One region of the Marinobacter salinisoli genome, then DNA from elsewhere that is predicted to be linked to it. Evidence: riboswitches for the same ligand, from Rfam matches in the RefSeq annotation. Region 1 holds a riboswitch; the other holds the start of a gene.
What was found. A riboswitch is a leader RNA that binds a small molecule or an ion and turns the genes downstream of it on or off. The one in region 1 is predicted to bind cobalamin.
Positions count from the first base shown of each region.

Region 2: it holds a riboswitch for cobalamin, as region 1 does, so the genes downstream of both, LPB19_RS04870 (TonB-dependent receptor domain-containing protein) here and LPB19_RS04115 (ribonucleoside-diphosphate reductase subunit alpha) in region 1, are expected to answer to the same signal.

Region 1 covers NZ_CP071247.1:917,184-924,550, reverse strand. Annotated here, with positions in the region: gene LPB19_RS04120 (ribonucleotide-diphosphate reductase subunit beta) at 1-987, opposite strand, end outside; gene LPB19_RS04115 (ribonucleoside-diphosphate reductase subunit alpha) at 1,111-3,876, opposite strand; cobalamin riboswitch at 3,988-4,201, opposite strand; gene LPB19_RS04110 (DUF1295 domain-containing protein) at 4,340-5,260, opposite strand; gene LPB19_RS04105 (DUF924 family protein) at 5,631-6,167, opposite strand; gene LPB19_RS04100 (YheV family putative zinc ribbon protein) at 6,247-6,498, opposite strand; gene prlC (oligopeptidase A) at 6,555-7,367, opposite strand, start outside.
Region 2 covers NZ_CP071247.1:1,082,813-1,090,179, reverse strand. Annotated here, with positions in the region: gene LPB19_RS04880 (FecCD family ABC transporter permease) at 1-839, opposite strand, end outside; gene LPB19_RS04875 (cobalamin-binding protein) at 844-1,761, opposite strand; gene LPB19_RS04870 (TonB-dependent receptor domain-containing protein) at 1,791-3,497, opposite strand; cobalamin riboswitch at 3,760-3,980, opposite strand; gene LPB19_RS04865 (putative nucleotidyltransferase substrate binding domain-containing protein) at 4,185-6,056, shown strand; gene LPB19_RS04860 (3'-5' exonuclease) at 6,049-6,771, shown strand; gene msrB (peptide-methionine (R)-S-oxide reductase MsrB) at 6,768-7,367, opposite strand, start outside.

The sequences.
Region 1 (7,367 bases):
GGTCGCCTGCTCATCCAGCCAGGGTGACACGTTTTTCGCACCGGGAAAGGGCTCATCCAGGCCCACCGCCCGGGCCCGGCGATTGGCCACGAAGCGGAACTGCTCACTGTGGTAGTCCGCGGAGTACCCCAGAATCGGGTCTCGCAGGATGTACTCGGCGTAAGCGATCTCGGCGGCCTCGGATTCATCCCACATAGCACGCACGGCCTTCGGGTCGAAGTTGATGTTCTCCTCCTCCACGATCTGGTTCACCACCTTCAACCCGAAGGAGAAGTGCATCGCCTCGTCCCGCAGGATGTACTGCAACTGCTCGCCGGTGCCCCGCATCAGTCCCCGGCGCTGGAGGGCGAAGATGGGGCTGAAACCGTTGTAGAACCAGGTACCCTCGAACACCGCCGCGAAGAACAGGTAGGACATGATGAATTCCTGCAAATCGTCCCGGTTGCGCAGGTTCATGTCCGGGCGCATGGCCGCATCCAGCCGGCGGTTGGCGATCTGGATCTTGCCATTGATAGCCGGCACCACCCGGTAGCGGTTGTAGATCTCTCGCTGATCCAGGTTCAAGGTTTCGATGCAATGCTGGTAGGCCCAGGTATGCATGGCTTCTTCGTATACCTGCCGGGCCTGGTAAATCTGCAGTTCCGGCGCACTCATCTTTTCCATGACGGCCAGGCCGATGTTGCGCATGGCGAGGATGTCGGAGGTGGTGAGGTAGGCCAGTACATTTTCATACACGTGCTTCTCCGGAGCGGTCAGGCGGTGGTGGTAGTCGTGGACGTCCTGGGCCATGTTCACGTCCAGTGGGGTCCAGTGGTTTTTGTTGGCATTCATGAAGTATTCCCAAGCCCAGGGATACTTGAACGGCGCCAGCTGGTTGATGTCGGTTTCGCCGTTGATGACCCGCTTGTCGTCGACGTTGATGGGGGCGGGGCCGTTGGAGCCGGTGGCTTGTGGTTGGGTTTTTGCTTCGTCGTCCCAGTTGAGCATTTTGTTTACCTCTGAATTACTGATCGTCCAGCCTGACGATTGGGAGGTGGAACCGGTCTGATACCTGCTCGGTTCTTCAGGCTGGCGGAGTTGTCCTAGTTGATACACCGCGTTTGTCAGTGGTTACTGACAGGCCTCGCAATCGGGGTTGTCGATGCTGCACACCTGTGGCTGTGGCGCCGAAACCGGCGTAGTCTTTTCCGCCCCGGTTGCCCCCAGCGAGCGCAGGTAATAGGTGGTTTTCAGTCCCCGCTCCCACGCCAGCTGGTACAGGGCATCGAGTTTCTTGCCGCTGGGTTCGGCCATGTACAGGTTCAGGCTTTGGGCCTGATCCAGCCATTTCTGACGACGGGCGGCGGCTTCCACCAGCCAGCGCGCGTCGATCTCGAAGGCGGTGGCGTAGCGGGCCTTGAGTTCATCCGGGATGCGGTCGATCTGCTGAACGGAGCCATCAAAGTACTTGAGGTCGTTGACCATGACCTTGTCCCATAGCCCTTCGGCCTTCAGGTCCCGCACCAGCGACGGGTTCACCACCGTAAACTCGCCGGACAGGTTCGATTTCACGAACAGGTTCTGATAAGCCGGTTCGATGGACTGGGACACGCCCACGATGTTGGAGATGGTGGCGGTCGGTGCGATGGCCATGACATTGCTGTTGCGCATGCCGTGCCGGGCAATCAGTTCGCGTACCGGCGTCCAGTCCAGGCGAGCACCGGTGTCCACCGTAAGGTCGCCTTCCCGGCGTGCCTGTTTCAGCAGTTGGATGGAGTCGATGGGCAGGATGCCCTGATGCCACAGCGAGCCTTCGTAGCTTTCGTAGGCACCCCGCTCGGCGGCCAGTGATGCCGAGGCGCGGATGGCGAAATAGCTGAGATGTTCCATGGCCACATCCGCAAATTCCACCGCCTCCGGGCTGGTGTAGGGCAGGCCGAGCTGGTAGAGCGCATCCTGGAATCCCATCAGGCCGAGGCCCACCGGTCGGTGCTGCAGGTTGGAATGACGGGCCTGGGGCACGGCGTAGTAATTGATGTCGATGACGTTATCGAGCATGCGCACCGCGGTGGTGACGGTACGTTCCAGCCGTTGCACATCGAGCTCGCCGTTGGCGACATGGGCCGCCAGGTTGACCGAGCCAAGGTTGCACACGGCGATCTCCTCGGCACTGGTGTTCAGGGTGATTTCGGTACACAGGTTGGAACTGTGCACCACGCCCGCATGCTGTTGGGGCGAACGCAGGTTGCAGGGGTCTTTGAAGGTGATCCACGGGTGGCCGGTTTCGAACAGCACGGTCAGCATCTTGCGCCACAACTGTTTGGCGGGGATTTTCTTGCACAACGTGATCTCACCCTGTTCCGCCAACGCTTCGTACTGCTCGTAACGCGCACGGAATTCGTTGCCATAGAGGTCGTGCAGGTCGGGCACATCGCTTGGGGAGAACAGGGTCCAGTCGCGGTCTTCGCGCATGCGCTCAATCAACAGATCCGGCACCCAATTGGCGGTGTTCATGTCGTGAGTACGGCGGCGTTCGTCACCGGTGTTCTTGCGCAGCTCCAGGAATTCCTCAATGTCCAGGTGCCAGCTTTCCAGGTAAGCGCACACCGCGCCCTTGCGCTTGCCGCCCTGATTCACCGCCACGGCGGTGTCGTTCACGACCTTCAGGAACGGCACCACACCCTGGCTCTGGCCGTTGGTGCCCTTGATGTGAGAGCCAAGCGCCCGGACCGGCGTCCAGTCGTTGCCCAGGCCACCGGCCCATTTCGACAGCAGGGCGTTGTCGCGGATGGCGCCGTAGATGTCGGACAAGTCGTCGCCGACGGTAGTGAGGTAGCACGACGACAGCTGGGGGTGCCGGGTGCCGCTGTTGAACAGGGTCGGCGTGGAGGCCATGTAGTCGAACGACGACAACAGATTGTAGAACTCAATGGCGCGGGCATTGGGGTCGTCTTCGCGCAGCGCCAGGCCCATGGCCACGCGCATGAAGAACACCTGGGGCAGCTCCAGCCGGGTCTTGTTCCAATGCAGGAAGTAACGGTCGTAAAGCGTCTGCAAACCGAGGAAGCCGAACTGCAGATCCCGCTCCGGCGTCAGGGCAGCGCCGAGACGCTCCAGGTCAAAATCCGCCAGGGCTGCATCGAGAAGCTCATACCCGATGCCGGCGGCGACGAATGCTTTCAGGGCCTGTGGATACAGCTCGGCCAGCGGCAGGTCGGTGGATAAATTCAGAGCAGCCGCGCTTTCAAGCCGCAGTTGTTCCAACAGCAGGCGAGCGGTGACGGCGCTGTAATCCGGTTCCAGCTCGATACGGCTGCGCGCCGTCATGACCAGGGCGGACAGCACGTCCTGCTCGGCAATGCCGTCGTACAGGTTGGTCAGCGCCTCCTCGACCAGTGCATCGCCGTCGATGCCGTCCAGCCCCGCCGCAGCTTGTTCCACCTGCCGTTTCATCAAGCCCAGGTCCAGAGGCGCGGTTTGCCCGCTGGCTTTTTTCACGGTCAGGTGCGGGTGGGGCTCCACCGGTGCATCGCAGGCACGTTGCCGGGCATGTTCTTCCCGGTACAACACATAGGCGCGGGCCACTCTCTGCTCTTCCGCCCGCATCAGCGCCAGTTCCACCTGGTCCTGAATATCCTCGATATGAACCTTGCCACCGGCCCTCAAGCGACGGCTGATGGCCTGAACCACCTGACCGGTGACGCGCTCGACGGCATCGTGAATACGGGCCGAACCGGCGGCCTGGTCGCCCTCAACGGCGAGAAAGGCCTTGGTGACAGCGACGGTGATTTTGGACGAATCGAAGCCAACGAGGGTGCCGTTGCGCTTGATGACTTGCAGGGTTTCTGGGGCGTTTCGAAACGGCGGCTGGGGGTCAGCCAGGGCAGTGCTGGACATGGTTTCACTCCTGAATACGCGTTAGGTTCCTTCACCATCGCGTACGCAGGGGCACACCACGCCGTCCAAACGGCCGGGGGTAACCGGTCTGCTCACCCTGAGTCGCGAAGGTGCAGTGCTGTATCCCTGGCAGGTCTTCGGACTCAGGGGCGTGAATCGTTCGATTCGGCCTTGCGTGGCGACTTCCCGGCCTATGCCAGTGTCTTGATGCCACGCTTGTTCCCCAATACCGCTGCGCGTCAGTTCCGGATTCTCACCGGATTCCCGACACCGAGTTGGTTATAAAAACAACATATGGTGTATAACCAAGGATTGAATCACTATATACAGTGTTTTTGAGGCTAGCAAGACAGCGGCGTCGAAAAACGCCGCGCCCGCGCGCTCACACTTGGCAGGCGCCTTCCGATGGACCTGCAGCCAGGCCAGCAATAGCCCTGGCTGCGCCGGCTGGCTGCTTCATCACTCAGGCACCCGTGCGGGGAAACCACGGAAAGAACATGTTGGTTTGCTGTTGGTAGCGCGCATAGTCCGGCCGCTTGCGCACGGAATAGTACTCGGCCGGCGTGGCCCCGGTGAGGTACACCAGCGTTGTGTACATCACGGCAGACGCCCCCAGTGCGCCCAGGCCCATAACCGCCCACACCAGGGTGGCTTCCGAGTCGGCCAGCGCCAGCCAAGACGGAACAGCGGCCACCACCAGGCCGGTCCATACCAGCCACTCGGCGAAATAGTTCGGGTGGCGGCTGAAGCGCCACAGCCCCACATTGCAGACACCGCCCTTGTTATTTGCCATGAAACGCAGCTTTTGCAGGTCCGCTGTGGATTCCAGGGCATAGGCAGTCAGCCAGATACACAACCCGGCCACTTCCCACCAGGAGACCGAGTCGCTGGCATTCACCGCCAGCATGAATCCCGGTAGGGCAAGGACAGACGCGTTGGCAAAGCCTTGCGCCATGATTTCCGCCAGCGAATGCGCCTTGATATGGCTGGAGCCGGACTGCTCCAGCATCATGCGGCGATACACATAACGCGGAAACTCGTGCTGGAAAATCACACCGGTTTTCATCCCCATGGTCACCGCGCCCAGCCCCATGCGCAGACCGATCAGCAGATAGACAGCGCCGACCGCAACACGGCGGACCAAGCTGCCGTCGCCCATGACAATGATCAGGACACCGATGAGCGCGACACCGAAGGGCCAGGCTATATCGACATACGACATGCGGCCTGTCTTCAGATAGGGCACAGCCGCGACCAGGATGAACAGCATAATCTGAAGGCCCGCGTTGACCAGCAACATCGACAGAAGGGTGTCGTTGCCGGTAAACACCAGCACCGACCAGATCAGGGTAAAGGTAACGCACAACAGAGTGCCGAAGTTCATTGTTATTATTCCTTTGTTACAGCATGTTCGAGCCCCGGCGTGGAATACACCAGCAAGGGACAGCTCACGACATAAAGTTTCCGGACATCGTCGCCCGGCCCAGTATAGGATCGCGCCATGCAGACTGGAACTCACTCCGCGTAAGCCCGGTCCGTGCGTCCAATGCCGGCGTGGCCCCGTTCAGTGCGAAACTGTCGTTTGGTGGGTATGCTCACCGGGAGGGCAGGCACCAACATAGCCGGTATCACCGCTGGAAACAGTGCCCTCAGCCACATTCTAAGGCCCGGCGAGGTCCTGGTCTTCTGCGAACGGTGTTGTGCCCGAAGGGCGTTTGAACACGCCCCGGTGCCTGCAGGCCTGATCGCCTTGTTTAGAAGCCGGCGTGCTCCTGTTGCAGAAACTCGGTTTCTTCCGGCGTGGAAACGCGCCCTAGAATGCGGTTTCTGTGCGGATAGCGGCCAAACCTGTCGATAATTTTCTTGTGCTGGTACTCGAAATCCAGATTGTTTTCGATGCCCAATGATTCAAAAAGTCGGACCGCTTCAACATGAATCCGCCTGGATTCACTGTGCATGAAAGGCATATAAACAAAACTGCGCTGGACCGGGCTCAGCGCAAGGTCAAAGCCCTTGGAAACAGCCACCTGCGCCAAGCCCAATGCCAGAGGGTCGCAGGCGAACGATGCTGCGTTGTCGCGGTATATATTGCGGGAAAACTGATCCAAAACGAGGATCTCGGCAAGGCTGCCCGGCGCCGTTTCGCGCCATTGAAAAAGTTCACCGGCTTTCGCCTGAGCATGCACAGGGCCGAACCGGCTTCGAATCATGGAATCCAGCGCTTCATCTTTTTGCCACCATTGCTCGGGCTCAAGCTCGGTGAACCAAAAATCGAGGATTTCCTGATACATCTGTGTGCTCCTGTGCACTCGAAACGGCAGTGGCCACAACCGGCAAGACCCCTGGCTGTTCGAAACAGATAAGGGCCGGTCAGTCCTCCTGACCGGCCTTGAAAAACACCACCTGCTGAACCGTGTGGTCGTCGGTGTTTGCCCGTTTGTTTACCCGGGTTTCCAGTTCCGCCACCTCAGGCTTGGGCTGCTCAGACACTGCATCGGTAAATCCACAGGCCACGCACTCACGCACCTGATCGTCGTCATCGGTGGTGTGCATGGTGATCTTGTCCATCTCCGCACAGCGGGGACAAACCGCACCGGCGATAAAGCGCTTTGGACTCGGCATAACTCACTCCGCAAAACATTCACCGGCAGTCGTTACGACTGCCGGTATACAGGGGATCAGGCGGCCTCGTCCGTGATGCCAGTGTGCTTGAGCAGGGCATCCACCGCCGGTTCCCGGCCCCGGAAGGCCTTGAACAACTCCATCGGCTCCCGGGAACCGCCTTTTTCCAGGATGTTCTCGAGGAAGGCCCGGCCGGTATCCGGATCAAAGATGCCGTTTTCCTCAAACAGCGAAAACGCGTCCGCCGCCAGCACTTCGGCCCACTTGTAGCTGTAATAGCCCGCCGCATAGCCGCCGGCGAAGATGTGGGAGAAGGCATTGGGGAAGCGGTTGAACTCCGGCGCTTCCACCACGGCAATCTCTTCCCGGACCCGGCGATGCATATCCAGCGGGTTGGTCGGTGCCTGATCGGTAAACTCCGCGTGCAGGCGGAAATCGAACAGGGAGAACTCCAGCTGGCGCACCATGGCCATGCCGGACTGGAAGTTCTTCGCCGCCAGCAACTTCTGCAGCAAGTCCTCCGGCAGCGGCTCACCGGTTTCATGATGCGAGGCAATCAGCGCCAGCGATTCCGGATTCCAGCACCAGTTCTCCAGGAACTGACTCGGCAGCTCCACCGCATCCCAGGCCACGCCATTGATACCAGACACGTCCAGCACCTCGACCTGAGTCAGCATGTGGTGCAGACCATGGCCGAACTCGTGGAACAGCGTGGTGACCTCATCGTGGGTCAGCAGGGACGGCTTGCCGTTCACCGGCGGCGTGAAATTACAGGACAGGAAGGCCACCGGCAACTGCAAGGTGCCCTTCTGGTTGCGCCAGCGCACCCGGCAGTCAGCCATCCAGGCGCCACCGCGCTTGCCCTGACG
Region 2 (7,367 bases), 170 kb from region 1:
AACAAGGCGCCACCGGCCAGTGCACAGGCGGGCAGGATCAGGCGCTGGTCATTGCCCAGCACCAATCTGAGCATGTGCGGCACCACCAGGCCGACAAAACCGATGCTGCCCGCCTGCGTCACGGCGGTGGCGGTCAGCAGGCTGGCCAGCAGGTAAATCAACCATTCCAGCGGACGCACCGACACGCCGAGGGCTGCCGCCTGCAATGGGCCACGGGCGAGCACATTCAGGGTACGCCCCAGCGGCACCACCAACAGGCTGGCCAGCAACAGAATAACCAGTGCCGGCCAGGGGTTGCCGGCATGGGACAGATCGCCCATCAGCCAGTACAGCATCCCGGGCAACTGCCGCGCCGGCGCCATGGCAAGCATCAGGGTAATCAGGGCGCCCCAGCCGGCGGCCACCACAACACCGGTCAGCAGTAATCGGGACGACGTCCAGCTTCCGCGTCCGTGGGCCAGGCCGAAGACCAGCAGGGTTGCGAACATCGCCCCGGCAAACGCCGACCCGGACACCAGCCAACCCGCCAGCCCGGACAGCATCGCCACCAGCGCCCCGACTGCCGCACCGCCGGACAAGCCCAGCACATACGGATCGGCCAGAGGGTTACGCAGCAAAATCTGCATCAGTGCTCCCGCCACGGCAAGCAAGCCACCGACGGCGAACGCACTGAGCGTCCGCGGCAGACGCAGATCCAGAATCAGGGTTTGCTGCAGTTCGCTGCCCCCGCCCAGCAATACCGCCAGTGCCTCCGCCAAGCCCATGGAACTGCTGCCGATGCTGACGGAGGCGATCACCGCAAGGATTCCGGCCAGGCCCAGCAACAGCAGCGGGCGCATACGCTCAGAGCCGGCCACGGGCGCGCTCCAGGGTCTGGCACAGATGGCGGGTGCCGGCCAGCAGACGCAGGGTCGGGCGGGCCAGCAGGTCGGGCGGTTCCAGAAACAGATTGTCGGTTGCGACCGCCGTCAGCTCGGGAAACTGGCGCCAATACTCAAGCCAGGCGGTATTCTGCCCGGCGGCACCGGAGGTGATGATGGTGTCGGGGTTGGCCGCCAACACCGATTCGGTGCTGATCCGGGGCACCAGTCGGGGTAAATCCCCAAACACATTCACGCCGCCGCACAGGGCAATGGCTTTGCTGATCAGTTCTTCGTTGTTCACCGTCATCAGCGGTTCATGCCAGACCTGGTAAAACACCCGTACCGGGCGGGCCTCGGCGTACTTAGCCTGCAGACCGGCCAGCTCGGATCGAAAGGCCGCGGCCCGGGCTTTCCCCTGCGCCTGGTGGCCCGTCAGCGTCGACAGCCGTTCGATGGTGCGGGCGATATCGTCAAAGTCCCTCGGTGCCAGCCAGAATACCGGGATGCCGACAGCCGCAAGCCGGTCGAGCTGATCGCGGGAGTTACCATCCACCCAGGCCACCACCAGATCGGGCTTCAGCGACACAATCGCTTCCAGATCGAGCCGATTGGCATCACCGACCCGGGGCAGGTCCGCGGCGGGCGCCGGGTAATCGCTCCAGGCGCTGACCGCCACCACCTGGTCGCCGGCACCGGCCGAGAATAACCACTCAGTGGCGCCGGGCGACAGGGAGACCACCCGTTGCGCCGGGCGTTCCAGGCACAGGTGTGTGCCCAGGTCATCGCGGGCGCAGGGTTCGGCGCCAGCCGCCGTACCGGTGCTCAGCAAGATCAGCATCAGCAGGGCCTGAACGCGGCCGCCGCCCATTCCGAACTGTCGGTGCTGGTGTTTAGCCACGCTGGCTCCCGCTGATGGTCTGGTGCTGATTACTGTTGGAAATCATATCGCATGGACAGAAAAACGCTGCGCCCGGCACTGATAAAGTCCGTGTTGTCGAACCGCTTGGCGGTCGCGTATTCCTTGTCCAGCACGTTATCCACCGACAGCGAAGCCAGCCAGCCCGGCGCCAGCTCGCGGGAAGCCCGCAAATCCCATACGCCAAAGCCCGGAATCCGCTGACGCCCGATGCCGAACAGCTCGTCGTAGCGCTCGCTTTCGGCCCGTACCGAGGTACCCAGCAGCCAGCGCCCCAGCTCCCGGTCCAGGTCGACGCGAACGGTGTTCTCGGCGCGACGAATCAGCTGCTGACCGGTCTCGGCGTTTTCATAGTCGCCCAGGGTGGCAGCCGCCTGCAGGTGCCAGCCATCGTATTGCCAGCCACCACTGACTTCGACACCGCGCAGCCGGGCTTCCGGCACGCTGCCGGCGGCATCCTGGCTCGGCAGGGACAGGTCCTCGACGTCCGAGTGAAACGCCGCAATGTCCCAGAACCACAGCTGGTAACGGCCTTCCACGCCGATTTCATAGCTTTGCGCCTGCTCCGGTTGCAGATCCGGGTTACCGAAGCCGGGGAAATACAGGTCATTGAACGACGGCGCCTTGAAGGAGGTGCCGGAACTCACCCGTACCCTGTGGCGCCGATCCAGCTCGTAACCCACACCCGCGCCCCAGGTGGTCTCGGTGCCGTAGGCCTGGTTATCGTCGTTGCGCAGGCTCAGGTGCACATCCGTCGGGCCGAAATTCAGCAGTGCCTGGCCGAACACGCCGGTGTTGGATCGGCTGGACTCATCATAGGCCACAGTGCTATCGACCCGGTCCACCAGGTACTCCGCCCCGAGCACGAACTCATGGGTGCCGGCGCTCAGCCAGTTCTCCAGCCGGGAGCTGCGGGTTTGGGTATTGAAGGTGCCGGGAAAGCTGCTGAAATCCTCCAGTTCGTCCCGGGCATCGGCTAACTGGCCGGACACCCGCCAGTGGCGGTTCACCGGCACATCCAGGGTGACACCGGTGGTCTGGAACAGGAAATCCTCTTCGCCGCCGTCGTATTCGGTGTTGCCCCGGGCGCCGAGGAAGGTAAAGCCCGCCTGCACGCCATTGTTGAAACGGTAACGGCCGCCGAGCACCCCGGAGGTGTTGTCGTAGCCTTTGTCGTCACCACCGACCACCACTGGCGCGCCGTCGGTTCTGAAATGATTGATACCCCCATTGATCCGCCCACCGTCATTTGACGACGAGGCGCCGGCACCGTATTGCTGGCTGTTGAAGTTGCCGGCACCGGCCTGGACCCAGGCACGGTCGCCCCGCTCCGCCGGTGTGGTAAAGGCCTGAACCACACCGCCTACGGCATCCGCGCCGTACAGGCTGCTTCGGCCACCCCGGACGATTTCCACCCGGTCCAGCAGCTGCGGGGGCAGGTAATGCCAGGCAGGGCCACCCACGGTGGCGGATCGGATGCGGATACCATCCACCAGCAATACCGATGCGTCGGAGGCATTGCCGCGCAGGAACACGCTGGTCTGTTTACCAAAGTCACCGTTGCTGGTCACACTCACCCCGGGCTGGGACTGGATGACCTCGCGAAAATCCTTGGGCTGCTGGCGCTGGAGTTCTTCCCGGCCAATCACGGTGACCGAAGACAGGCTCTCGCCGGCAGTCCTGGGGCCAAGGGTCGCGGTAATCACGATGGGGTCCATCGCCGACGAATCCGAATCGGTCCCGGTGGTCGTACTGGCTATGGCGGGAAAAGAACTTAAGGGCAGGGATAACAGCAGCGCTGTCCCCGGACTGGTGAGGGCTATGCCCCTTGTAACATTCAACATCGATCGCAACTCACTGACACTCCGCACGCACCCGTACGGACTTTGTTGTTGTGTTGCGTGAAGGCTGGCAGGGTCGTCAGGCAGGCCGTGTTCAGGTCTGGAAAGGCAGTCACCCCACCCATGTTGCCCTCCGCAACGCCAGGTGTGTTGACAGGCCGGTCTCCGGACTTGCGAGTGATGCATGGAATGCACTGGGGTGACCACCTTCCCATGCCTTGTTTCGGCACAGTGGCGCACTTGGTCACCTTTAACTCGCTTACCGTTGCGGGGGCAGCGCCGGACTCTCACCGGCTTCCCGTTTCACCCCTGTGATATCGGCTAACATCACAACAGGGCACCTGAAAACTCGCAGCAAGGCTACCAACCGGTTGATCATTGGTCAATTTTTTGTGACTTCAGGCAGATCAAACACTTGCAAACCGTTTTCCGGCGTGGATAAGGCAAGCCACAGCTTCGGGCGGCCCGTAATGTCCGCCGGGCGTCGAATAGAGACACACTGGCTGCCCTGCTATAGTCGATAGCCAAATCAGTGCCGAACAGGCCAACCGACGAAGGAGTGTTATGCAGGCCGAGCTCATCGACATCCGTAATCACATCGCCGCTTTCCCCCCCTTCGATGACATGTCCGAGGAGCTGCTCGATCGTGTCGTCAGCGCCATTGAAGTGGAGTATTTCCGCGCCGGGACCCCGATTCTGGCGTTTGGTGAGGAGAACCAGTGGCTTTACTACGTGCGCAGTGGGGCGGTGGAAGTGTTCCGACGCTCGGGGGAGCTGTTTAACCGCATCGGAGAAGGTGGCATTTTCGGCCAGTTCAGCCTGCTGCTGAATAACAAGGTGCGGTTTCCCGCTAAGGCACTGGAAGACACACTGGTGTACCGGATTGACCGGGAAACCTTCCATTACTTGTTCGAAAATAACGACAACTTCGCCGATTTTGTCGAAATCGAGGACAGCTCGCGGCTTCGCAGCGCCGTGTCGCGGCGGGAAAAGTCCAGCCTGATGACCTCCCGGGTAACCCGGCTGTTCAGCCGCAAGCCGGTGTGCGCCCCCAGCACCATCCGCCTGCAGGAAGCCGCCCGTATCATGACCGAGGAAGGCGTGTCCTCCCTGCTGCTGATGGATGAGAGCCAGCAACCGCCGAAGCTGGCCGGCATTGTCACCGACAAGGACCTGCGCACCCGGGCCCTGAGCGAAGCCCTGCCACCGGAAACCCCCATCGGCGACATCATGTCCGAGGACGTGATCACCATCCGGTCCAACGTATTCATTTTTGAAGCCATGCTCACCATGCTGCACAACAACGTGCACTTTCTGCCGGTCATGGACCGGGACGAAGTCCGTGGTGTCGTGGCGCTGTCGGACATCGTCAAGCACGAAAGCCAGAACAGCCTGTTCCTGGTCAGCAACATCTTTCACCAGAAAACCGTCAAAGGCCTGAAGAAAATCAGCAAGGACGTGCGCCACAGCTTTGTCCGCATGGTCAATGAGGACGCCAACTCCCACATGGTCGGCAGCGCCATGGCCGGCATTGGCCGCAGCTTTACCCAGCGGCTGCTGGAACTGGGTGAAGAAAAGCTCGGGCCGCCGCCCATTCCGTATTGTTTCATGGCCCTGGGCTCCATGGCCCGGGACGAAATGCTGGTGCTGACCGACCAGGACAACGCCATGATCCTGGACGACCGCTTTGACCCCGAACAGCACGATGACTACTTCCTGGCACTGGCGAAATTCGTCAGCGACGGGCTCGCCGAGTGCGGCTACACCTACTGCACCGGCGACATCATGGCCACCAACCGGCACTGGCGACAGCCGCTCAAGGTCTGGAAACACTACTTCACCGACTGGATCGAAAACCCCAAGGCCGAAGCCCTGCTCAACAGCAACATCTTCTTCGATCTGGACGGCATCTACGGCCAGACCGAATTTGCCGAGGCACTGAAAACCCTGATCTCGGAGAAGGCCAGCAACAGTCAGCGTTTCCTGACCATGCTGGCGCGCAACGCCCTGAACCGCACACCACCGATCGGGTTCTTCCGTAACTTTGTGCTGGAGAAGGATGGCCAGCACAGGAACAGCTTCAACCTGAAGCGCCGGGGCACGGCACCGCTTTCCGATCTGATCCGGGTGCACGCCCTGGCCTGCGGCTCGCGGGCCCAGAATTCCTTCGAGCGCCTCAACGCCATTGGCAAAACCAAGCTGCTGCTGGACGATGATCTGGGTAACCTGCGGGATGCACTGGAGTTCATTGCCATTGTCCGCATTCGTCACCAGGCACTGGACATCGAACAGGGGCGGGAGCCGGACAACAACGTGAATCCGGAAGACCTGTCACCGTTTGAGCGCAGCCACCTGAAGGATGCCTTCCAGGTGGTCAGTAACGCCCAGAAGTTCCTGCGGTTCCGATACAACGCCCAGGTCGGGCGGAATGTTTAACAGACCGGGTGCAGCGCAGGAATCCAAGTCCTGGCCGGAACGCTTTGAGGCACTGGCCGGAAAAGCCCGGCATCCGTTGCTGAAAGCCTTTTACGGCAGCGGCTGTGTGGCGCCGGAGACCCCGATCGGGGAGGTCCCCATGGTGGCGATGGATTTCGAAACCACCGGCCTCAGCCCCAACCAGCACTCCATTGTCAGCGTCGGGCTGGTGCCGTTTAACCTCCACAGCATTCAGCTCGGCGCCGGGCGGCACTGGATTGTCCGGCCGCGCCAGCCCCTGAGCCAGACCTCCATCGAGATCCACGGTATCACCCACTCGGATGTGAGCAACGCCCCCGACATCGAAGCCATCCTGCCGGCCATGTTCGAACTGCTGAGCGGCCACATTGCCGTGGTCCATTTTCGCGCGATCGAACGTGAATTTCTGGACGTTGCGCTGAAATACCGGTTTGGGGAAGGCATTACCTTTCCGGTGATCGACACCATGGCCATCGAAGCCCACCTGCACCCGAACCGGCGCCCCACCCGCTGGCAGCAATTTTTCGGCAAGAAACCCATTTCCATCCGACTGGCGGACAGCCGGATGCGCTACGGGCTGCCCCACTATGCCTCCCATAGCGCGCTGGTGGATGCCCTGGCCACGGCAGAACTGCTCCAGGCGCAGGTGCTCCACCACTTCAGCCCCGAGACCCCCATCGGCGACCTCTGGCTCTAGCTGTTACCGGCCCCCTTCACGACGTCGAGATACGCGCCATAGCCCCGGGCTTCCATGTCCTCCAGCGGGATAAACTCCAGCGCGGCGGAATTCATGCAATAACGCAGTCCGGTGGGCGCCGGGCCGTCGTTGAACACATGCCCCAGGTGAGAATCGGCGTAGCGACTGCGGATTTCGGTCCGGGTCATGAACAGCGAGCGGTCTTCTTTCTCGATCACCGCATCCGGTTCAATGGGCCGGGTGAAGCTGGGCCAGCCAGTGCCGGACTTGTACTTGTCCCGGGACGAGAACAGCGGCTCGCCGGAGACAATATCCACGTACAGGCCGGGCTGTTTGTTATCCCAGTAGGCATTGCTGAACGCCCGCTCCGTGCCGTCCTCCTGAGTCACTTCGTACTGCAGCTCCGTCAGCCGGGCTTTCAGGGTCTGCTGGTCCGGCTTCTGGAAGGCATTCGGGTCGAAGCCGGCGGAGTCATCGCCGCTTTCGGTGGCCTCCGGTTTGTACTGCGAAAAATCCAGCTCGTAATCTTCGCCATAGACGCTTTCGATGAACTGATAACGACCAGAATTGAAGGTGTAGAAGTTATACCGGATGGG